Regions from separate parts of the Parabacteroides sp. AF18-52 genome, predicted to be linked through region 3. Evidence: riboswitches for the same ligand, from Rfam matches in the RefSeq annotation. Region 3 holds a riboswitch; each other region holds the start of a gene.
The links. Region 3 has a riboswitch for cobalamin ahead of DWX23_RS21935 (ABC transporter substrate-binding protein). Riboswitches for the same ligand answer to the same signal wherever they lie in the genome.
Positions count from the first base shown of each region.

Region 1: linked by a shared signal. The riboswitch ahead of DWX23_RS07430 (TonB-dependent siderophore receptor) and the one ahead of DWX23_RS21935 (ABC transporter substrate-binding protein) in region 3 are both predicted to bind cobalamin.
Region 2: linked by a shared signal. The riboswitch ahead of DWX23_RS03885 (TonB-dependent receptor) and the one ahead of DWX23_RS21935 (ABC transporter substrate-binding protein) in region 3 are both predicted to bind cobalamin.

Region 1 is NZ_QUGR01000003.1:140,726-148,948, reverse strand. Features, by position in the region: gene DWX23_RS07450 (M64 family metallopeptidase) at 1-264, shown strand, start outside; gene DWX23_RS07445 (pirin family protein) at 333-1,040, opposite strand; gene DWX23_RS07440 (IMP dehydrogenase) at 1,219-2,712, shown strand; gene DWX23_RS07435 (helicase associated domain-containing protein) at 2,992-3,894, shown strand; cobalamin riboswitch at 3,973-4,178, shown strand; gene DWX23_RS07430 (TonB-dependent siderophore receptor) at 4,307-6,646, shown strand; gene DWX23_RS07425 (PepSY domain-containing protein) at 6,658-7,788, shown strand; tRNA gene DWX23_RS07420 (tRNA-Gln) at 7,815-7,885, opposite strand; gene rsfS (ribosome silencing factor) at 8,110-8,223, shown strand, end outside.
Region 2 is NZ_QUGR01000002.1:19,367-27,589, reverse strand. Features, by position in the region: gene DWX23_RS03900 (DUF6383 domain-containing protein) at 1-386, shown strand, start outside; gene DWX23_RS03895 (hypothetical protein) at 652-942, opposite strand; gene DWX23_RS03890 (O-acetylhomoserine aminocarboxypropyltransferase/cysteine synthase family protein) at 1,050-2,330, opposite strand; cobalamin riboswitch at 2,450-2,653, shown strand; gene DWX23_RS03885 (TonB-dependent receptor) at 2,785-5,136, shown strand; gene DWX23_RS03880 (hypothetical protein) at 5,155-6,429, shown strand; gene DWX23_RS03875 (ORF6N domain-containing protein) at 6,736-7,299, opposite strand; gene DWX23_RS03870 (MATE family efflux transporter) at 7,381-8,223, opposite strand, start outside.
Region 3 is NZ_QUGR01000021.1:42,622-50,844, reverse strand. Features, by position in the region: gene cbiD (cobalt-precorrin-5B (C(1))-methyltransferase CbiD) at 1-1,771, shown strand, start outside; gene DWX23_RS21950 (hypothetical protein) at 1,783-2,460, opposite strand; gene DWX23_RS21945 (ABC transporter ATP-binding protein) at 2,563-3,561, opposite strand; gene DWX23_RS21940 (iron ABC transporter permease) at 3,564-4,601, opposite strand; gene DWX23_RS21935 (ABC transporter substrate-binding protein) at 4,611-5,771, opposite strand; cobalamin riboswitch at 5,819-6,022, opposite strand; gene cobI (precorrin-2 C(20)-methyltransferase) at 6,091-6,789, shown strand; gene DWX23_RS21925 (hypothetical protein) at 6,878-7,330, opposite strand; gene DWX23_RS21920 (formate--tetrahydrofolate ligase) at 7,723-8,223, shown strand, end outside.

The DNA of each region.
Region 1 (8,223 bases), on a different contig from region 3:
GAACCCTGGGAACCCAATATAACGACACTGGTTGACTTCGACAGTAAATGGAAAGATCTTTTACCTGCCAATACCCCTATTCCAACACCACTGGACGCTGCACACAAAGATAAACCCGGTGTATTTGAAGGAGGCGGTTATATTTCCAAAGGTATTTACCGCCCGATGGATCATTGTATGATGCGTGATTATGCTCCTTTCTGCCCGGCCTGCAGCCGTGCAATTCTACGAATGATCGATTTCCTGTCTGACAGAGAATACTAAAAAACAGAAGGAGGTATGCCATCAAAACATACCTCCTTCATATTTATATTAACCAAAAGATCTAAAATTCAATTCATCGGAACTTCCATCAATAAGATTTTCGCATCCTTCAGAACTTCTATCGTTATACTGTCGGTATCATAGAAACCGGCACCATCCCGTTTGGATAAGGTCGTGTTGTTCACCTCCACTTCCCCTTCAATAACGAAAAGATAAACACCTGTTCCTTTCTTATGAAATTTATACTCCTTGATCTGTCCGGCATCCAGTGTTCCCAACGAGAACCAGGCATCCTGATTGATCGCAGCCGGAGTTGCACCGTCAGGCGAAAGGATCAAAGATAACTCATTCTTTTTCAACAAAGGACGTACATCATAATTGTTGTACTTCGGTTTGGTATTCTCTTCACGCGGGAAAACCCAAATCTGCAGAAATTCAAGCTGCTGCTCGGCACTATCATTAAACTCGCTATGGAAAATGCCTGTACCGGCACTCATCACCTGTATATCTCCCGGAGTGATCGTTTCGCTGTTCTGTATACTATCGCCATGCCGCAAATAACCATTCAACGGAATAGAGATAACTTCCATATTCTTATGTGGGTGTGTATCAAAACCTTCACGCGGTGCTACCGTATCATCATTCAATACACGCAACTTTCCGAAATGTACTCTTTTGGGGTTGTAATAATTGGCAAAACTAAATGTATGATATGTTTTAAGCCATCCGTGGTTTGCATATCCGCGAGAGTTCGCCTTATCTACTACCATTTTCATAAATATTCCTCCTCTTTAATTCATATATATAACATTTCAGCCGTTGAAAAAGTTCCGGCAATGCCTTTTGTCCGGTAACAGCCTTTTTTATTCATATGAAAAATGATCATAAATAAAACATATCTGAACAGAATTCAGTACTTTTGCACAAAAATTCATCCAGTAAATATATAATCATATGGCAGTTTACTTAAACGATGTATCTAGAACCTTCGGAGAATACCTTCTTATTCCCGGTCTGACTACAAAACAATGTGTGCCTACAAACGTTTCTTTAAAAACTTCGCTTGTCAAACACAATGTTGGCGATAAGTCATCTATCGAATTAAATATCCCGTTCGTATCGGCAATCATGCAATCGGTATCCGGTCCGGAACTGGCAATCGAACTGGCCCGCAACGGTGGTCTTTCTTTCATTTTCGGTTCACAGCCGATCGAGAGCCAGGCTGAAATGGTTAGAAGAGTAAAGAAATTTAAAGCTGGTTTCGTGACCAGCGACTCCAACCTAACACCGGAAAACACGCTGGCTGACGTGATCGATCTGGTCAACAAAACAGAACACTCCACCATCGGTATCACTGATGACGGAACTCCTAACGGTAAACTGCTGGGATTGGTTACCAGCCGCGACTATCGCATCGAAAAAGACGATCCTTCCACAAAAGTAAAAGAGTTCATGACACCTTTCGCAAAACTGATCGTCGGAGAAGTCGGCATCACGCTGAAAGAAGCAAACCAGATCATCTGGGATCATAAACTGAATACACTTCCGATCATAGATAAGGACCAGAACCTGGCCTATTTTGTATTCCGTAAGGATTATGACAGCCATCGCGAAAATCCGAACGAAATTTCCGGAGCTGACAAAAAATTACTGGTCGGTGCCGGTATCAATACCCGTGACTATACGGAACGCGTTCCTGCCCTGGTTGAAGCCGGTGTAGATGTATTATGTATCGACTCATCAGATGGTTATTCGGAATGGCAATACGAGACATTACAGTGGATCAAGAAAGAATATGGTGACAAAGTAAAAGTCGGAGCCGGAAACGTGGTGGACAGAGATGGTTTCTTATATCTGGTAAAAGCCGGAGCTGACTTTATCAAAGTCGGGATCGGTGGCGGTTCCATCTGTATTACACGCGAACAAAAAGGAATCGGACGCGGACAAGCTACCGCTTTGATCGATGTAGCTCAGGCCCGCGACGAATATAAAGAACAGACAGGTATTTATGTCCCTATTTGCAGCGACGGTGGTTTGGTGCACGATTATCACATGGTACTTGCATTGGCAATGGGAGCTGACTTCCTGATGATGGGACGTTATTTTGCCCGTTTCGACGAATCTCCTACAAAGAAACTGCGTATCGGAAACAACTTCGTAAAAGAATATTGGGGTGAAGGTTCAAACCGTGCCCAAAACTGGCAACGTTACGACATGGGAGGAAGTGCCTCACTGAAGTTTGAAGAAGGTGTAGACAGCTATGTTCCTTATGCCGGTAAAATGAAAGACAATCTGAACCTGACATTAGGCAAGATCAAAGCTACCATGTGTAGTTGCGGTGCTATCGCAATCCCCGCCTTACAGAAAAATGCCAAGATCACGCTGGTATCTTCAACGAGTATCGTAGAAGGTGGTGCACACGATGTGATCCTGAAAGAACAGAATTAAGTAATCCTATCTGAGATATTTAATCCCCCAACTGTAATCTCTTCATTCGTGAGCTTACTGTTGGGGGATTTTTTCTATCAATTATTTATATCTACAGAAATCCGATATTTTGAAAACAGACGTAAATATCTCCTATAAAACATATAGAAAACAGAGGTAAAATAACATTATATCAAACGGAGATTATTAGAAACCAAATATTTGAATATCTTTGAGGATAATAAAAACATTCGGTTATATAATACACAATAGACAAAGGAGATATAGAGTCGCTAGTATATGAAAAGAAGAAGAAAGAAAAGAAGTACCAAGCAGTATGCGGTTATTGCTTTCTACGAAAAAAACAACAGATGGCCTGCACCTTCGTCGCAAAATGTAAAAGAGCGGCATCTAGGTGAGTGGATTACCAGATGCAGATTTATCAGGAACCATTCTTCGGAGAAACTTACAGAAAAGCAGATTCAATTAATTGATAGAATCGATGCGGATAAGGCTCAAAAAAAGACAGAACGGTGGATGGCTAATTATGAGATGTTGAAAGACTTTGTGGAAAAAGAAAAACGATGGCCTTCCGTCAATGCATCAGAACCGGAAGAAATCAGACTTGTCAACTGGTGCCTGTCACAACGGATTACCAGAAAAAACACCCCCAAAAGCAAACAAAATAAAGAACATATCAAACTGTTGGATGATATCGGTTTCCATTGGAGTTCAAACAACAAAAGAAGAACATGGAAAGAATCGTTCAACCTGGTCAAGGATTATTATGCCCGTACCGGTCAATGGCCTGCCCATACCAGAGATCCGGAAGAGTCGAGACTGGCGAAGTGGTGTAGTAAAATGAGAGCCTATAAAAACCGAACGGATACAAGTGTAACGCTTTCTCCCGGACAGATCAAAAAATTGAGTAATTTAGGTTTCGACTGGACCAATAGCCAGGAGAATAACAGACGCTCACCGGAAAATACCAACAGGATATGGATCGAGAGATATCATCATTTTTGTGAGTTCACAACAAACAACAAACGATACCCTAAGGCGAAATCCGGAGATCCCCAGGAAGAGTCTCTGTATTCATGGTGGATGAGAATGGCTTATTTGAAAAGAAAAGGCAAGCTCAGTAACGAACGTATCCATCTACTTGATTGTATCGGATTCAGATGGGGGAAAGGGAATGAATAGTTGAAAACAAAATTTCCCCACTCTGTCCCCGAAAGATAGGCGCATTCAGGTATTACTTTTATTCTAAAAAATATATTTATATTTGCTGCGATTTTTGGTTCATATAAAATAGACTCTATGAATATGATTAAAAGGGAATCAGGTGTGAATCCTGAGCAGACCCGCTGCTGTATTCTCCACAAAAGTCTTTGAACAACAAATACATCCACTGTTCATCAATGAATGGGAAGGAACGTTCAAAGATGGAGTAAGTCAGAAGACCTGCCAAAATCTTTTTTCTAAGGCTAACGTGGAATATAGCTGAAAGATATGACCAATGGAAAAATTCTAATTTTTCTTTTATCTTTTGTACTAAATTTTCAATTGTTTAGCTGTAATTTTTGTTATTTTTTCAATATTAATAATAATTATTATGGTTACATCATTTACTCGTTGCAGAACTCCATTTTTAATATGGCTGTTTCTGTTTATTTTATTTATTCCCATTTGTACCTTTGCACAAACTAACAGAATGGTTAGTGGTTATATTGTTGATGAAAGCAATAAGGCGTTAGAAAACATTGTAATTTTCATCAAAGGGTCGGAGTTGAGAACGATTACAGATGACAATGGCTACTACTCCATAAATTTAGAAGACTCAAAAAATCATGTATTGATAACCAACAGTTACAATACCGTTTCCGCTGTCCGCGACATTCCTGATGGCGAACAGGATTACAGATTGGATATTCAGCTGTCATATAAATCATTAAGCCTTCCCGAGGTAGATATTACAGGAGCCAAACCCCAAAGCTACAATTCTGATATCGCCTTTTCTGCAACCCGCATGGAAATTCCGGTGCTGGAGATACCGGGATCGGTTGGTATTGTAACAAGAAAATTAATTGAAGACCAGCAGGCAACCACCATGACAGAAGTAGTACGAAATCTGGGTGGTGTCAAAGGAGGAGCTTCTGGTGAAGCCGGTAACATTAACGAGGTATTTTCTTCCCGTGGCTTTTCTATGACAAACTCCCGCAATTATTTCAGAAATGGAGTACGTTATCTCAAATTCTCAAATGATGCTCTCTCAAGTATCGAACGCATCGAAATACTAAAAGGACCTGCATCCGTTCTTTATGGAGCCGTAGAACCTGGTGGTATAATTAATTTTATCACCAAGCCGACTTTATATACTCCCCGCTATGGAGCTTCCATCAGATATGGCAGTTATGATTATAAACAGGCGGCCATCGACTTAACCGGTCCAATAAACACGAAAAAAACAATACGCTATCGCCTGAATGCGATGTACGAAGACGCAGATAAATTCCGTAAACCGCAAAATAGTAAACGATATGACATCACTCCAACCATTGACATTGATTTAGGAAGAAAGACTACTCTTAATCTTGATGCAGACATTTTCAGGGACAAGAGAACACATGATCCCGGAGTTTTACATATAAACAATGAAATTATCGATCATGGGTTCAAAACTTTTTTAGGTGAACCATGGGCTTATGGAAAGTTTACCAACACCAGTTTCGGCTATGAGTTGAAGCACCGTTTTAATAAAGATTGGACATTCAGAAGTTCTGCCCGCCAATATTTCACCCATGAAGACCGTCTGTATTTTCAGATGAAGACACCTCAAAAAGATAGTACAATCACTAGACGTCTAGCACATTGGGATGCAAAAATCAATTATTTAAATCTGATTGAAGAAATTAGCGGTAATTTCACAACAGGCTTTATCAAACATAAAGCGATCGCAGGAGTAGAATTCGGCCGGCTTACCAATAGAAGAAAAGTAAAGGGTAATATGTATACCCCCATAAATTATGTCAACCCTGTATACTCAGAGAAACCGACAGATTTTGAAATGGAACAAAGTACAGATTTATATATCACACAAAATACCGGAGCAATATATTTGCAAGATCAGCTAAGCTTTACCGACCAGCTAAAATTATTAATTGGTGCACGTGCTGACTGGGTAAACGACAAACAGGACAATTATATTAAAGAGACAAAAAGTGATGAAAAGAATTTCGCTATCTCCCCACGTGTTGGTGCGGTTTATATGCCAATACCAAGTTTAAGCCTTTATCTTTCTTATAGCCAATCATTCGTTCCTCAATCCGGCCAGACTAAAGATGGTAAAGCTTTCGATCCGATTCGTTCCAAACAATGGGAAGCCGGTATAAAGAAATCATTCTTCAATGATCGTCTTACCTCTAGCCTGGCGTTCTATAAACTGTCAAAAACAAACTTACCTACCACAGATCCTGAAGATGAAGAATTCAAAATTCTTATCGGTGAACAGACAAGTAAAGGTATAGAATTGGCTGTCTCCGGCGAAATTACCCCGAGCTGGAGTGTCGCATTCAACTATGCATATACACATGCCGAGGTGACCGAAACTAACGACAAGAACTATCCCGTTGGTACAAAGTTGGCAAATATATCTCCCAGTCAGCTCAACTTATGGACTTCTTACCTTGTTAGAGGAGGTGTTGTAAAAGGATTATCGTTTGGTGGCGGCTGGTATTATCAAGGAAAATCTTATGGAAATATGGCCCAAACCATCGAATTGGACTCATACCATATTTTTGACTGTTTTGTTGCCTACAAGCGTAGCTTCTATAAAATTTCCGCAAACTTGAAAAATGTATTCAATCAGGAATACTATACCGGCTCGCAAGGTAATAACCTGTTGTTCCCCGGTACAGCCAGAACACTCATGGTAATGCTGGCTGTTAACTTTTAAAAGACTGTGTTATGATGCACAATTATATCCTCAAAAAGATATTGGTAAATACACATTTATATATAGGACTCATATTAGGGTTAGTGATAACCCTAATATGTGTTTCCGGTTCAGCCATTGTCTATAAACCTGAGTTAGAAAAACTGTCAGTGAAAAAATTGGCATTTGTCGAGCCGTCGGACAGAATAGTTCCATTGCAATATTTACTGGATAACGTTAGAAAAAAATATCCCCAACTAACTATAAGCAACATGGTCCTTTACGGAGGAAAGGATTGCGCATACAGTTTTCGGACCACATCCACGGATGAGAAAGGTCGAATTCAAGTTTATGTCAATCAGTATACGGGGGAAGTCCTTGGGATTGACCGATATCGTCACAAGATATTCCAATGGTTGTATGATTTACATGTCAAGCTTTTATTAAAAAAGAACGGCGTTGTATGGGTTGCAGTATTTGGTTTCTTACTGATATTTCTTATTGTTTCCGGTCTATTTTTATATCCAAGTAAAAAAATATTCAACTTCCGGCAAGGGGAAAAACCAGGCGTCAGATGTTACAGGTTACATATAGTTATAGGACTCTTCACAGCCTTGTTTCTATTTTTAATCGCTTTCACCGGTTGCTATTTTGGGTTCAAAAAAGAATTCCACACTGTATTTGAATCTGTATCATCAGGTAAAGCCTTACAACCAGCTCCCAAAGTTGAAGAGTACTCCGGTCAATGGATTTCTTTAGATGCCATTATGGATATAGCATGTAAAGAATTTACAGAAGGTCGTCCTATGATGATCTTTTTTCCGAAAGACAACAAATCTGTTTTTTCTGTCAGAATGTATCATAGAGGTGACTTTGAAAGAACAGGAAGTAACCACATATATATACACCCTATTACAGGAAAAGTTGTCAAATTAAATTTGTGGAAAGAAAAGCCAACTCCAGAAAAACTGACCCGGTCTATGTATTTCATTCATTTCGGTACTTTCTGGGGACATTATTCACGTATTCTGTGGATCTTTATTGGCCTTGTTGTTCCATTTTTATATTTCACAGGTTTTTATGCATGGTGGTCTAAACTAAAAAGGAGGCAAAACACCCCCTATTCCGCCCCACGTAAAAGAAAATCCCTTGCAAGTTCTTGACTTACAAGGGATCATTTTTTTAGCAGTTGTTCTACCAGGGCTCGAACCTGGAATTTCAGGACCAGAATCTGACGTGTTACCATTACACCATAGAACAGTTTTTGTAGCTTCGAGTAGTATGTTTCTCGATTACGGCTGCAAAGATACGGACATTTTTTATTCTTGCAAATATTTTGCGAAAAAATTTCATCAAAATAAACAATTTTCTTTTTCTCCTGTTTTGAATTTACTGGGTTTATACATATATTAAATAGAGAAAGCATGCAGTTTATAAATTAAGGAGTATATTTGCATCTTCGAAAATTATTCAATAAAAAATAAATGGATCAAACAAAAGAATTAGTAAAAACAATTATTGAAGGCCTACAAGAGAAAAAAGGCAAAAATATTGTAACCGTAGATTTAACCCAACTATCCGGAGCTGTATGCCAATAT
Region 2 (8,223 bases), on a different contig from region 3:
ATGATGGTATATCTATCGCTCCTGAAAAAGCAGCATGGATCAAAATGCAGAATGGTTGCATCGTATTGACAGATGAAAAATCTGAATTCAACAATGCTAAGACTGGTGGTGACGGTGCTCTGATTTTCAATGTTGAAAACATCGAAAACGACGAAATGGCTACAGATACTAAAGATATCACAACTAGCGACGTAACTGTTATCGCAGGTAAGGGTGACATCACTATCAAGGGTGCTGCAGGTAAGACTGTTACTATCAGCAACGTTCTTGGTCAGACAGTTGCTAACGCAGTTCTTTCTTCTAACGAAGCAACAATCTCTGCTCCTGCAGGTATCGTAGTTGTAGCTGTTGAAGGTGAAGCTGCTGTTAAAGCAATCGTAAAATAAGAATAAAGAATAATTAAATAGAAAAAGCTTCTCTGCTCTTCCCCTTTTGGGGAAGGGTGAGTAGCCTGTGAAGGTGAACAGATTGGAAGCGTAATTTTAGTAATAAAAATAAAATAAAGTTCATCCGTGAATATCCCTGCGAAGAGAGAAAATGGATAAAAAACAACCCCGGCGGTATTTGTTACCATCGGGGTTTTGTTTTTGAATAGCTCCCGGAAACGGAGTTCATTATGTTTAATAGGATTTCGACCTGAACCAAGTCTGTTTATGGCAGCAATAGCCATTTCCAGATAGGAATCACATGTATGGTAGTGCCATTTTCATGTGTAATAGTTCTCTCTTCGTCTTTGGTTATAATATACATCCTCTTTAAAGGATAAACATTGTTTAATTTGATCAGACCTTCTACTTCCTGTTGATAAGTGGCTTCATCTTGCAGGGAGTAACTTACCTGATAGGCTGTCTCTATTTCCGGAATAATGAAATCAACCTCTATATTCTGGTTGTAGAAATAAACTTTGTCGCCATATTGTTTATATAGATGTATAGCGACCATAATAGGGGTGAGATGTTACAAAGATAAGAAATCGTTTTGTATAGAAGACGATTTTAACAAAGAATCGTCTTCTATACAAAACGATTCTTTGTTTTACTTGGGCGCTTTTACTGATTCAATGCCTGCTCGATATCTGCAATGATATCGTCTGCACTTTCGATGCCGACAGAGAAACGGATCAGGTCAGGAGCAATACCAGCTTCCTTCAACTGTTCGTCTGTCAATTGACGGTGCGTATGGCTTGCCGGGTGAAGTACACAAGTACGGGCATCTGCTACGTGGGTAACGATAGCAGCCAGTTTCAGGCTATCCATAAACTTAATGGAAACATCGCGTCCGCCTTTCAATCCGAATGACAGCACACCGCATGAACCGTTCGGCAGATATTTCTTTGTCAACTCATAATACTTATTACCTTCCAGATCCGGATAGTTCACCCAGGCTACTTTGTCGCAATTCTGAAGCCATTTAGCAACAGCCAACGCATTTTTACAATGCTGTGGCATGCGCAGATGTAAAGTCTCCAAACCTAAGTTCAGTAAGAATGCATTCTGTGGAGACTGGATAGATCCCAGGTCACGCATCAACTGGCTGGTCGCTTTGGTGATATACGCCATCTTGCCGAATGTCTTTGTATAAGTCAATCCGTGATAAGACTCGTCCGGCTGGCAAAGGCCCGGATATTTGTCGGCATGTGCTTCCCAATCGAAGTTACCGCTATCGACGATACAGCCTCCAACAGCAGTTGCATGTCCATCCATATATTTAGTTGTAGAATGGGTTACGATATCTGCTCCCCATTCGAACGGACGGCAGTTGATCGGTGTGGCAAACGTATTATCGACGATCAATGGTACCCCATGTTTATGGGCGATATGAGCGAACTTTTCGATATTCAGTACCATTACTCCCGGATTGGAAATCGTTTCGCCGAACAATAACTTTGTATTCGGACGGAATGCCTTGCTGATCTCTTCTTCACTGGCATCCTGGTCGATGAAAGTACATTCGATACCCAGTTTCTTTAATGTGACGGACAATAAATTGTATGTACCTCCATAAATACCGGTAGCACTTACGATATGATCGCCGGCTTCGCAGATATTGAAACAGGCAAAGAAGTTAGCTGCCTGTCCGGATGAAGTCAACATGGCTGCAACACCACCTTCCAAAGCTGCTATCTTACTGGCAACAGCATCGTTGGTCGGGTTTTGTAGGCGGGTATAGAAATAGCCGCTCTCTTCCAGGTCGAATAATTTCGCCATCTGTTCGCTGGTTTCATACTTGAAGGTAGTACTTTGATAGATTGGGAGTACACGCGGTTCTCCCTTTTTCGGTTGCCAACCACCTTGTACACACAAAGTTGCCGGCTTAAATGAATTGCTCATGTTATTAAATGTTTGCTATGTAATTGTTTCTGCAGACAAAAGTAAAGAATAGTTTGTTCCATTCGTACAAATCAGCGATCATTTATAAAAAATAGCTTTCCGTTTAAAAATAATCTTTACCTTTGTACCCGAATTTTGGTGTCACGATTCCATTTCTACGGAAGAGTGATGAAAAGGGAATCAGGTGAAAATCCTGAACAGACCCGCTGCTGTAAGCTCCGCCAAAGTCTTTGAACACGACTCAATCCACTGTTCGCAATGAATGGGAAGGACGTTCAAAGATGGAGTAAGTCAGAAGACCTGCCAGAATAATAGTTGAAGGCTTTCGGGAAATAGGGCTGAAAACATATGAGTTAGAGCTTTTCACTATATTATTGGGGCTTTGTCTGTTCATGTGTTCTATTTTATTTCATCGGGAGCATACAGTATAATAACGGTTAACAAACTTGATGAAATGAGAGGTTTCATACATGTCCTTTTTCTATTTATTTACTTGTTTTCTGCCAATCTGTCGGCGCAGAATAAAGTGACTCTTTCCGGTGAAGTCAAAGACCAGGAGGGTATTCCGCTTTCTTCGGTGACAGTTGCCCTGGAGAATACGACGGTCGGTACTTATACAAACGATCGGGGATATTATTCCTTGACTGTAACTCCGGGAAGACATACTGTTATTGTCACTTCATTAGGGTATAATACGATAAAGACCCAGATAGATATCCGTAAGAATAAAACAGTGAATTTCACAATGGAGGAAAACTCCGTTACTCTGAATTCGGTGGAGGTATATGGCAAATCGAAAACCCAGAAGATCAAAGAAAGTGCTTTTTCAGTAAATGCCCTCGATATAAAGCCGCAGATCAACTCCTTGAAGAACCTCAATGAGATCGTGAACCGGACAACCGGTATAAAGATCAGGGAGGAAGGTGGAGTCGGTTCCGACTTCGATCTTTCTATTAATGGGTTATCAGGCAATTCCGTCCGTTACTTTATCGATGGGATGCCTCTGGATACAAAAGGAAGCGGTGTCTCGCTGGCAAATCTTCCTGTCAATATCATTGACAGGGTGGAAATATATAAAGGGGTAGTTCCTGCCAGCCTGGGTTCGGATGCTCTGGGGGGCGCCATTAATATTATTACCAGTCAGGAAAAAAAGAATTATCTGGATGCTTCTTATGGTATAGGTTCTTTCCATACTCATAGAGCTGACCTGAATGCCCAATTCGTAGAACCGAAGACCGGATTGATCATCAAGCCGACCGTCGGTGTCAATTATTCTAAGAATGATTATAAGATGAAAGGTGTCGAGGTATGGGATGAAGATAGCCGTAAATATATTGAAGTCAACCGTAAACGGTTCCATGACGATTATTTTTCCTTGTTAGGACAATTGGAAGCAGGCTTTGTCGATAAAGCGTGGGCAGATGCTTTCTTTGTTTCCGGATCTTATTCCAAAATAGATAAAGAAATACAGACAGGGTCTATCCAGACAAAGGTGATCGGTAATGCAGAGCGTCATTCCGATGCCTGGAATGTATCAGCCCGTTATCAAAAACGGTTTGAGAAAATCAATACGAGCGCATCGTTTTCCCATACCTGGGACGCGTCGCTTACCGTCGATACTGCTTATCGTATCTATGACTGGAACGGTGATTTTACTCCCTCATCCCGAAATGAGCTTAATGGCCGTGGACGTTCCATGCGTCATTACAACCGTCCAATGACTATTTTCCGCGGAGGTGTCGATTATGCGATCAACCGGCATCATTCTGTCAGTCTGAACTATCTGCTTAACCGTACCGGAAATAAACGCCGTGATGATGTCGACGAAACTTTTGAACCGACCAACGATGTACTGACCAAGCATATTCTCGGATTGACTTACAATCAGTCTTTTTTCGACGGAAGATGGGAGAGTACTGTTTTTATTAAAGACTATATAAATGCAACCTCTATCGAACAAAACGATCTTGCCTGGATAACCGGTTCGGAGGATGCCAAAGGACATTCTTCCAACAGTTATTGGGGAGGCGGTTTGGGGCTGCGTTATACATTTTGGGATGCACTGGCAGGAAAGGTTTCTTATGAACATAGTGTGCGTCTTCCTTTGTCGCGTGAGCTGCTCGGAAACGGAACGACTATCTATCCCAATCTCGCCCTTCATCCCGAAAGCAGCGATAATATAAACCTGGGCCTTTTTGGTAACTGGTATCCTGCTTACGGTCATTCTTTCTATTATGAGGTCAACGGATTTCTCCGCTTTGTCGACGATTATATTCAGGCAACCGTATCGGAAAAAGAAGGTATGATGCAATACGAGAATATTCCGGCTGTACATGTGAAAGGTATTGAAGGGGAAATGCGCTACAACTGGAAAAACAGCTTTCAGATAATGGTCAACTGTAGTTATAACGAAGCACGCGACCAGAAGAAATATAAAACCGACGGTAAGCCTTCGGCTACTTATAATAACCGTGTGCCTAATCGTCCCTGGGTGTATAGCAATGCTGATGTGAGCTATACATTTCACAATCTGGCGCAGAAGGAAGATAACCTTCGCATCGGATATTCCTGGCAATGGATACATTGGTTTTACTTATCATGGGAAGCATACGGAGCTCTTGAAAGCAAGTCGCGTATCCCGACTCAGAATGTATCGAATCTTAATGTGACCTATTCATGGATGAAAAGACGCTATAATGTGTCATTGGAATGTAGTAATCTGTTTGATGCTACGGTCTATGACAATTACAAACTCCAGAAACCCGGTCGTGCATTCTTCGCTAAATTCAGATTATTCATTAATTAATAATTTAAAAATTATCAAATGAAAAAGTTTCAATTACTATTTTGGGCATTATTAACGACATTGTTTACCTTGTCTTTTAGTGCTTGTTCTGACGACGATGATCCAACTCCGGAACCGGAGCCTACTCCTGAAGCGCAAACCTATCACTTCGATATCTGGATTGCTCTGGATAAACACGGTGGTATGGGACGTGACGTACAGACTCTTGTCAAGAGCATCGATTCTTTGAAGGCTGGCTCTCAGATGATCAGCTTTGAAGGAGATGGAACAGAAGTTCATAGTGTTATGTCTTTGGAAACTATTGTCAAAGGGAAATACTATTATCAGGTTCCTGTATCGGGTGATCGTTTTTCCAAATATACACTGTCGAATAATAAGATCAATGTTATCCAGGAGCAGAAATTCGGTACAAATACGTACGATACCCGTAAATATACACATGCCTGGATCGATGATAATACGCTTGTGATCATGGCTTCTAACGGAGATGGAGATAAAATCATCTGGACGAAGCTGAATACGACCGATATGACTATTATCAAGGAAGGTGTTCTTGATATCCCTCTTCCTGAAGGAGATAAATTATTCTCAACTTCAGGTATTCTGAACTATCGTAAAAGCGATAATAAACTTATTTATTTCTATTTGGGTAAGAAAAGTAAACGTGGAGATACAACACCTTTCTTCTTTACAACTGTGATCAATGCTGAAACAATGGCCGTTGAAAGTAATATACGTAATACAATGGCTCATCAGATGGTTGGTAGTGCTTATGGCGAATTGTTGCAGAAATGTACGCTGGTTGACGAGAGTGGAAATCTTTATCTTGCAGGTTTCTCTGAAAATGAAGATGGAACGGAGAAGAGCCATTTGATTCGTATCAAAGCCGGTGAGAAAGATTTTGATCCTAGTTACGATGCTTTCACCAATGTAGGAAAGCTTGTTTCTCTCGAATATCTGGGTGATGGTAAAGTTCTTGCTTATGCACGTCAGGATGAACTTGGAATGGAAATTGATAGTTACAGCCATTATTATACGATCATCGATCTCAATAGTAAAACCAGCAGCCGTGTAAAATACAACGGACAGGATCTTCCGTATAGCGGTGGCCGCTTCTCTCAGCGTACTGCTGTGGTTGATGGTAAGGCTTATATCGGTGTTAATCCGGAAAGTTCAAATCCTTGTGTCTACATTTATGATATAAAGACAGGTAATGTTGAGAAGGGTGCTGATATTAAAGAAGGCTACTACTTCGAGCAGATCCGCGTACTTGATAACGAAGATGCTGAATAAGAACCTTGCATTTGGTTGAACGGTGTATTGTCGGTTGATTTCTGACCGACAAGCAGCCGTGCTTCGGCCGATAGTTATCCGTTGAGGAACGGATAGTTGTCCGTTTTTTAAGTATAGGTGTTTTGAAATGTAAACATAGGACTTTTGATTGCAAAACATATATGTTTCGTAATCAAAAGTCCTATGTTTTTTTCGGGGGTGAACCGGCATACTACAGGTTCAAATGTAGGACAGTAGAGTTCTTGCAGATAGCACACCGTGTTTGTCATAGTGTAGAGAGAAAACAATCGAAAAGCAACATCACAATCACTTAGGCTTCACGAATCCTACTGGATTGCGTGGCATATCCGATAGCTTCTTTTGTACCTGCAATTCCGCCAGTGTTTTATTGATCAGATCCAATTGCATCCGGGTATCTTCATTGATATCATTGTAGTCGGTAAATACCTCTTCGATATATTCTTTGAGTTCATTGACTTCCTGTTGAAGTTTTGTTGTTTTATCGACTGTCGGATTAGCTATCATTTGCCGGACAGCCACAAAAGCACGCATAATGTTAATATTGACCTGTATGGCTATATCTGAATTTAACACACCAGAAAGCATAGCCAATCCCTGTTCTGTAAAGGCATACGGCAGTTTGCGGGTACCTCCCCATCTTGATGTCGCAAATTGCGATTTCAAGATTATCCACTCATCGACATTGAGTTGGAACATAAAATCTTTAGGGAATCGCTTTATATTCCTTTTCACAGCTTCATTAAGTCTTCGTGTCTCTACTTGATAAAGTTCAGCTAAATCAAAATCCATCATGACTCTTTGACCTCTTATTTCATAGATCTTACTTTGAATAATTCGTATTTCATTCATAGTAGGTTTATTTAATGATTATTACTAATCGCAAATGTAATGATATAAATCAATATTACTTCATTTATCAAAATAAACTTCTCACTTCAATATTTTCTTCTGCAATGCCCGGAACCAGATAAATGCAACAATCCCTTTCAGCATGCTGGAGATACTGATCGCCCACCATACACCGATAATCCCTAATCCCATTGCGGATAAAACGATCGCCATCGGAATACGTAGCGAGTTGAAAGTAATGCTGATGATCGCAGGCGGAACCGTACGTCCTGTTCCGTAGAACAGTCCTTGCATCGTAATCTCAAGCATCATGAACAGCATCGAATACCCGTCTATCCGCAGGAAAATACCTCCGGCTTCAAATGCTTCCTTTTGGGGTACGATCAGTGAGAATACTTCGCTACCATAAAAGACGAACAATAAAGTACACAGGATTCCGAATATGGCGGTCATTTTCAATGTTGTGTGATAGGCCTCCAATACCCTGTTCTTTTCGGAGGCTGCATAGTTCTGGGCAACGAAGGCGCTTAATGCCGTACTGAATCCCTGGGAGGTGTTCCAGGCAATTGCTTCAATCTGCCCTCCGGCGGTAAGCGTCATCAGGCCGATATGACCTCCGTAAGTGGAGGCTGTCCGTGCCATGAAAATGTTGATAATGGCAAACAGCGTATTCAGCATGGCAACCGGTAATCCCAGTTGCAGGATCCTTTGTGAATAGTTTTTCTTTAGTTTGACGAAGAAGGAGAATCTTCCCAATAACTTGCTTCTCCATTTTAGTTGATATACGAATATAGCGCATACCGTTGCTTGCGACAGCCACGTCGCCCAGGCTGCTCCGGCTGTACCCATGTCGAATACAAAAATAAATACCGGGTCGAGTATCATATTAATGATAAGTCCCGTTCCGCTGATATAAAACGGTAT
Region 3 (8,223 bases):
CTATTCCACCAAAGGATCGCTTCAGGAAATAGAATGTGCGCACGGCATCCGACTGACCGGAGGCATGGATACGGCAAGTATGGAAACATTCTGCCGCGAAAACGGCATCCGGTTGCTGATCGATGCCGCCCATCCTTTTGCCACGGCACTACACCAGACTGTGGCAAAGGTATCTTCTTCCCTCCAAATACCGGTTATCCGCTACGAACGGCGTTATCCGCCACGTGACACAGATCTGATCTGGTGTGACGATTACACTGATGCGATCCGTAAATTGGAAGAACAGGGTATACATCGCTTACTGGCATTGACCGGAGTCAACACAATCGCTCCTCTCCGGCCTTGGTGGGAAAAGTACCCTGCCTGGTTCCGTATCCTGAAACGGGAAGAATCGCTCACAATTGCCACCGGACAGGGATTTCCTATAGACCATTTACTTTTCTATCAGAATGAAGACGATGCCGGCGAGATGATGGACCGGTTGCAGCCGGACGCTATCATTACAAAAGAAAGCGGGCAAACCGGTTATTTCATAGAAAAAGTAGCTGCCGCCCGTAAACGTTCCATCCCTGTATTTGTCGTCAAACGTCCGGTACTTCCCGAAACATTTTATATCGTTTACGGAGAGGACGGATTACGCAAACAAATAGAACGGTTATTACCGGAATTTTTTCCTTTACATCATGGCTACACGACCGGAGCCTGTGCCACAGCCGCTGCCAAAGCAGCACTGATTGCACTGCTCAATAAGGAGAAACAAACCCAATCCTCCATCACTTTACCTTCGGGCGAGATGATTACTTTACCTGTTGCAGATACCGTATGGGACGGTGACAGTGCCACTTGTTCGGTCATTAAAGATGCAGGAGACGATCCGGATGTAACGAATGGCTCTAAGATCGTTGCAAGAGTTGCTTTTTCGGAAGAACCGTCTGTTGTTCCTATCCGTTTTATCGCGGGTCCGGGAGTCGGGACAGTTACATTGCCCGGATTAGGCCTTGAAATCGGTGGCCCGGCAATCAACGCGACACCCCGGAAGATGATAACGGAAGAGTTGACTGCTGTCCTGAAAGAGCACAAGGAATCCATTTCCAATCATAACAATCCGGCAGAAACAGGAACATGCGCACTGACGGTCACTATCTCCGTCCCCGGAGGTGAAGAGTTAGCAGCCAAGACATTTAACCCGAAGCTGGGAATTGTCGGCGGTATCTCCATTATCGGAACATCCGGCATTGTACGTCCGTTCTCTACCGATGCCTTTATCGCATCTATCCGTAAAGAGTCAGAGGTCGCCAAAGCAATCGGTTGTACCACATTAGTCATAAACTCAGGTGCCAAAAGCGAACGCTACCTGAAAACGCGATATCCCGAACTTCCCCCGCAGGCATTTGTCCATTACGGAAATTTCATCGGTGAGACCTTAAAGATCGCCTCCACACTAAACTTTCCTCAGGTAGTCATGGGAATCATGATCGGAAAAGCAGTCAAACTTGCTGAAGGATTCCTCGACACGCACAGCAAGAAGGTTGTTATGAACAAAACCTTCCTGAAAGAAACTGCCAGCGAGGCCGGTTGCCCGGACACCTCCATCCAACAGATCGAAACGATCACGCTGGCACGTGAACTCTGGCAGTTATTCCCTCCGGAAGAACAAACACGCTTCTTCTCTCTTTTATTAAAAAAATGTTACGATCATTGCACCCCACTTCTCCCTCAAGGGAAGTTACTGATACTCCTGATCACAGAAGAAGGAGAGATTTGGAAATAGGATACATTTCCTTATTCCAACGAGATCTCCTTGCTCTGAATATAGGAAACATTCAGCTGACCTCCGGCATTTCCGTTACTCTCCTGCAAAGGATGAGTTTTTGCACGGCTGAGCGACAAGGTTCCTTTAGCGGGCAAAGAAGAATTACTGAAACTAATATTGATGGATTTACTGCCTTCGGTACGGTTAAATACGCTGTATGATCCTCCACTGTAAGTTACATGTACCTCTACCAGTTCATTCTCCCCTACCGGATCACCTTCCCAGGTAAGCGTAGTCGTACCTGATGTTTTGGCAGAAGTAAAAGATTCGGGAATAGCGATCGGTTTCACATCGTTTATGGAAGCCACATTCGTATAGACACTATCTTTCGCACGTGTAAAGACAAAAGTCATATCATCCAATCCGGAGAATGAATCAGTATAAAAATAAGTACCCACATTATCGAAGTCAGGTGTCTCACCATTGATTGTAATGGAAGCCGGACCATTCAGCCTGATATTGATCCCGGCACTATCCAACTTATTGAAATTGGCTCCGACACGCGTCGTATTATTAGTGACGTCGTAAGCGACACCCAGATTCTGATAGAAGGGAACATCCGCATCGATATCGGGAGCGTCATCGTTATCGCAGGAAGTAAATGCCCATGCAGAGGCCAGAAAGGCAAACAAGAAATACTTTTTCATGACGTTTAATGTTTTAAATTACCTCTATATAACAAACGAAATGAAAAAAGTTTATCCTGTTAACATATTTCAGTTGACAGTTGACAAGTGACAGTTGACAAATTACAGAGATAACAATAACTCCTCGATGGAAGCAACCTCTTTCCTTTGTCTGCCTGAAAAACAAAGAGTGATGGTAGATGTCGCAGTATCACCGGTATCGATCCAATTTTCCGATTCTATTTCAGAGTCGGCATAGATGCCGTTCCGTAAAAGAGCCTTACGTACCATCGCATATTTCTGGCCGCCACCGACAAGGCGGATCTTCTTATCATATTGATTGTCGATGCGGAACAGTCCGGTCTCCATATCGAAGATAATCCCTTTACGAGCAAAGAAACCGCTCAGATAACCGCTCAATGCCAGGTCTTCAGGCGTACCGGTACTGATCCCTTTCTCCCTATCCATCAGCCAAATTTTATCGGCTATCTGAAGGGCCAGTTCGAGATCGTGAGTGGAAAGGAAAATCGTTTTATTGGTGGAACGGGTAAGACTATGCAACAGTTGCATGATCTCGACTTTGCTGGGAAAATCGAGAAAAGCCGTCGGTTCATCGAGAAAGATAACAGGTGTTTCCTGCGCCAGCGCTTTGGCGATCATGACCTTCTGCCGCTCGCCATCGGAAAGGGTGTGCACCATGCGTGAAGCAAGGTTTTCGATACGGACCAAGGAGATAGATTCTTCTACGATCTGCTTGTCTTCTTTCCCCAGCCGTCCCCAAAAACCGGTGTACGGACTGCGCCCCATCCCGATCAGTTCCCGGACAGTCATGTTACGTATCTCACACTTATCTGTCAGCACCACTCCCACTATTGTGCTAAGCTCCTTGTCACTATAGTCCTGTATATCGCGGGACAGTAGTGCTATTTCGCCGGATATACGAGGCTGGAAAGCGGACAAGGTACGTAATAAAGTAGACTTCCCGACGCCGTTGGCTCCCAATAGGCAGGTTAATTCACCACTATATATTGTTGTCGTTATATGGCTAGCTACCAGCTTTGTATCATTCTTGGAATGATAGCCGATAGAGAGATCGTTTATCTGAATAGTTGCCTCTTTCATACTCATTCGTTCAGTTCGTTTTTACGTCTGCGGAATAATACGGAAGCAACGACCGGGGCACCGACCAATGCGGTTACCGAGTTGACCGGCAAAGCTCCCTCGAATCCCGGCATACGTGCAATCAGGTTACAAGCCAATGCCAGGGCTGCCCCCACAAATAAGACACCGGGCATCAGTATGCGATGATCGGATGTCTGGAAAATGGCACGGCAAAGATGAGGAACAGCAAGTCCCAGGAAGACGATCGGACCACAATAAGCGGTCACGATAGCAGTCAATACACCGGCAGAGGTGATAACGAGCAAGCGTGCCCGTTTGATATTCAGTCCCAGGTTACGGGCATACCCGTCGCCGAGAAGCATCAGGTTCAATGTCTTTATCAATAGAAACGAAAGAGGGATCAGGATAGCCATAATCGCCACGAAAAGCATCATCTGATTACCGGAGACACGTGAGAAACTTCCCAGCCCCCAGATTACATAAGCACGGATATCTTCTTCCACACTAAAGAATTTCAATACACCGATCACGGCATTTGCCACATAGCCGATCATCACTCCGATAATCAAGAGCGTCACATTCCCTTTTACCTTCTGCGAGACATAAACAATCAGTGCCATGACAGATAAGGAACCGACTATGGCCGCAATGGATAAAGCAATCTCCCCCATAAAGCCTAGCTTACTCAACGCCACACCACCCAGGCTTCCGCTCAGTAAGACAACGAAAGCGACTCCCATACTTGCACCGGAGCTGATACCCAACACAGAAGGTCCAGCCAATGGGTTACGGAATACGGTTTGCATCTGAAGTCCGCTGATCGCTAATCCGGCTCCGGCTACTAATGCCGTCAAGGCCTGCGGAAAGCGTGACTTCCAGATAATATTCTGCCAGGTGACCGGTTCATCTCCATTGCCGCAGATGATATTCCAAACCGAATGGAAAGGAATCGAAACAGAGCCCAACACCAAATTCAAAAACAGCAACACGACGATCGAGGCAAGGATCAAAAGCATCAGGATAGTGTTAGAATACTTCATCGTCCCTATTTATTTAAGTAAATCATAATAGACAGGCGTATGGTCCGGCAGTAGATTCGGGTGGAAGATATGCAATAAATCGCCCAATACAACTTCCGGCTCGGTCGGCATGCTTTCGTAAAAAGGTTTCTCCCGCATATTACAGTAGATCACTCCTTTTTCTTTGAAAGCACGGAAGTCTGCATAACGGGGATCCTGATCTTTCAGTGATTTATAAGTATATATTCCCGGATAGCTGTTTACGATACGCCAGTAATCGGCTTCATCCGCCTGGTTATAAACCGTCTCGAAGTCGAGCGTCACACCGCCGGAACGATCGTCGTCTTTCAAAAAGTAATCAGCACCGGCATCTTTGAAAAGTTGTGCAAGGAAGCTCTTTCCTCCTACTGCATACCAGTTGCCACCATGTATTTCGCCACTGAACACGATAGGACGTTTCTGCACTTTACCTTCGGCAGTCAGTTCTTTCAGTTCGTTGTAACGGTTCTCTATAGCAGAGAATTTCTCATTGGCTTCCTGCTCTATCCCGAGTAACAGGCCGACAAACTTAATCCATTCAGCCTGTCCCAGCGGCGTCATTTCTTTATATCCCAGATGAGGAATCAGAGGGATACCGATATCTTTCATCGTCTCGTATCCGCCACGCTTAAAAGGAGAGATCAGGATCAGGTCGGGATTGATACTCATAATTACCTCATTATCGAAATTACCTTCGATCCCGATCTTCGCCGTCTTTCCTTCCTTCAGCTGATTATTGATAGTCTTATTAAACAGATGGCGCGTACTCGTGATACCTACCACCTTATCCTCCGCTCCCAACTTAATGAAATTGGAGAGTTGCAGGGAGGTCATACAAATGGCACTACGCACAGGTGTTTCGATCACCGTATAATCGGCAGGAATACCTTCCGGCTTTGTCCCACGGGGAACCAGCGCATACAGGAAATGCGTGCTTTCTTCATTCTGAGGGTCATGTATATCCATCAGGACATAACCATCGGCATAGGTCAACTGAAAACCTTCGGCATATTTAGGTGTGATCTGAACCATCCTATCCGTCGTAATCGTTTGTTGCGACGATGCATTCTCTTTTTCCTGCTGATTTCCTTTCGATGCGCATGATGTAGCCATTAACGCTAACAGGCAGCCACCGACTAAATACTTATTCATATTCTATTTGTTTTTATCCGACACAAACCGTCCAAACCCACGAGGACAATCGTTATGCAAAAAATGGCAGGTCTTCTGACTTACTTCCATCCCGAATGCCTTCCCGATCGCAAAGACCAGTGGCAAAAGGTATTATCAGGATGTTTATAAAGCTTCACAGCAGCGTGGACTGTCCGGGATTCTCACCCGGTTCCCTTTTAATCTGTCTCCATGAACAGGAGTTTTACAGAACCGACTTCGAGCGCAAAAGTAATAAGAAGTTTGCAACTTTACACTATTTTCAGCACATTTGCATCCCAAATAAAAGAACAAGAATAAAATGACTTATCCGATCAGTTTTGTATCATTAGGTCCCGGCGAACCGGAACTTATCACGGTGAAAGGTCTCCGCCAACTCCAGACAGCAGATATCATCTACTGTCCCGCCACCCGCAACAGGCAAGGCGAAAGCATCTCGCGAGCCGCCGATATCGTACGCGCCCTGGAGATAAGCGAAACAGCCATCCGGTGTTTCATGCTTCCGATGAGTAAAGACCGCACGGAGGCCTGGAAAGCCTACGATGCCCTGTACAACGAAGCTGAAAGTAATTACGCAGAAGGAAAACAGATCGTTATCGTAGCCGAAGGCGACGCCGGTTTTTATTCCTCCATACAATATATATACGACAAATTTACAGCTGCGGGAATCGCTGTTCAGCGCATTGCCGGAATACCGGCCTTCATTGCTGCCGGAGCGCTGGCAGGCTTACATATCGTTAAGCAGGAAGAACAGATCGTCGTCATCCCCGGTACGCCTTCCGCCGACGAATTGAGTGAAAAGATAAACGCAGGATATGTAATCGTTATCATGAAACTTTCACAATGCGTGGAAGCCGTACACGAATGTATCCGCAAGCATCCGCAAACACAATTCCATTACTTTGAAAACGTGGGGACAGAAAAAGAATATTATACATCCGATAAAAAGATCATAGCAGACAAGATATACCCCTATTTCTCACTGATGATCATACAATAATCCCCTTCATATTCCGGAGGTAGAACGCTTCCGGAAATGAAAGGGATATGTACAGATACTATCTGCTCCGATTATTGTTTTGCAAAAACTATGCAGATTCTACGATGCCACGCAGGCGGTTTACATGATAACGAAGTGACTGAACAGACTCCCAGTTCTGATGCCCTGACTTGCATAACTCACGTGCACTTACCAATACACCCGAAATATGGCTGCTGATCTCTTCTATCTTCTTACTCGTCTCATTATAAAGAGATTCCACCTCTTCCGGCGAATAAATAGAAGCAGACTGTGCCAGCGATTCCAGTAATTCCATCTGATAGACTCCGGCCTTGGGGATCAAGTTGCGGACGGCATAGTGATGAAGATCCTGGATTTCCTTTTGCTTGGTCGTATCCCAACCGACACTACTCGTACTTACCGAAGGATTCATCTTTGAAAACATACGGATTCCCAGACAATCAACAATTGTTCTTATCCATGATCCTGTTTCTGCTTCTCTTGAGGCTACACCCGCCAAACTAAATCTCATTGTTACCATAATCAAATCTCCTTAATTACATAAACCGAAGTTTTTAAAACTGTTATATACTTTCTTTTTATCACTATAAACTTGCTGTTAGTTTCATTTTGATATTGTGACAGCGCAAAATTAGGCAAATTATCATACACCACAACCCTTTATCCATATTTTAAAATACTTTAAGACAAAACCTATCCAAATGCATTGATATTGCCAACTGAAGATTACAAATAAATCGAAAAACGCCCACTTTACTTACCAAACAGTCATCCCCATCCTTCTTTTAGTAACTTTTATCAATATAACACCAATAACATGGAGTTATCCGGCTTTAAAACCTTTCATACTATCATTTTGTTATTTAATTAAAAATAATATACTTTTGTTGCCTCTTAAACTTACATAAGCACATGAAATCGGATATAGAAATTGCAAGAGAAGTCTCCCTTCGTAAAATAAAGGAAGTAGCCACAGGTTTGGGTATTCCGCGCGAAGAAGTACAAAACTATGGTCGGTATATCGCCAAAGTGCCCCTTCACCTGATCGATGAAGAGAAAATCAAAGAACATAACCTGATCCTGGTAACAGCTATTACGCCAACCAAAGCAGGTATCGGTAAAACAACCGTATCTATCGGCCTGGCTCTGGGACTGAACAAGATCGGTAAGAAAGCAGTTGCCGCTTTACGTGAACCCTCGCTGGGGCCATGTTTCGGTATGAAAGGTGGAGCAGCCGGAGGCGGATACGCGCAGGTATTGCCGATGGAAAATATCAACTTGCATTTCACAGGCGACTTCCACGCCGTTACATCCGCTCACAATATGATTACAGCCCTGCTGGACAATTATATCTACCAGACACGCCATTCCTGCGAAGGTTTGAAAGAAATCAAATGGAAACGTGTACTCGAC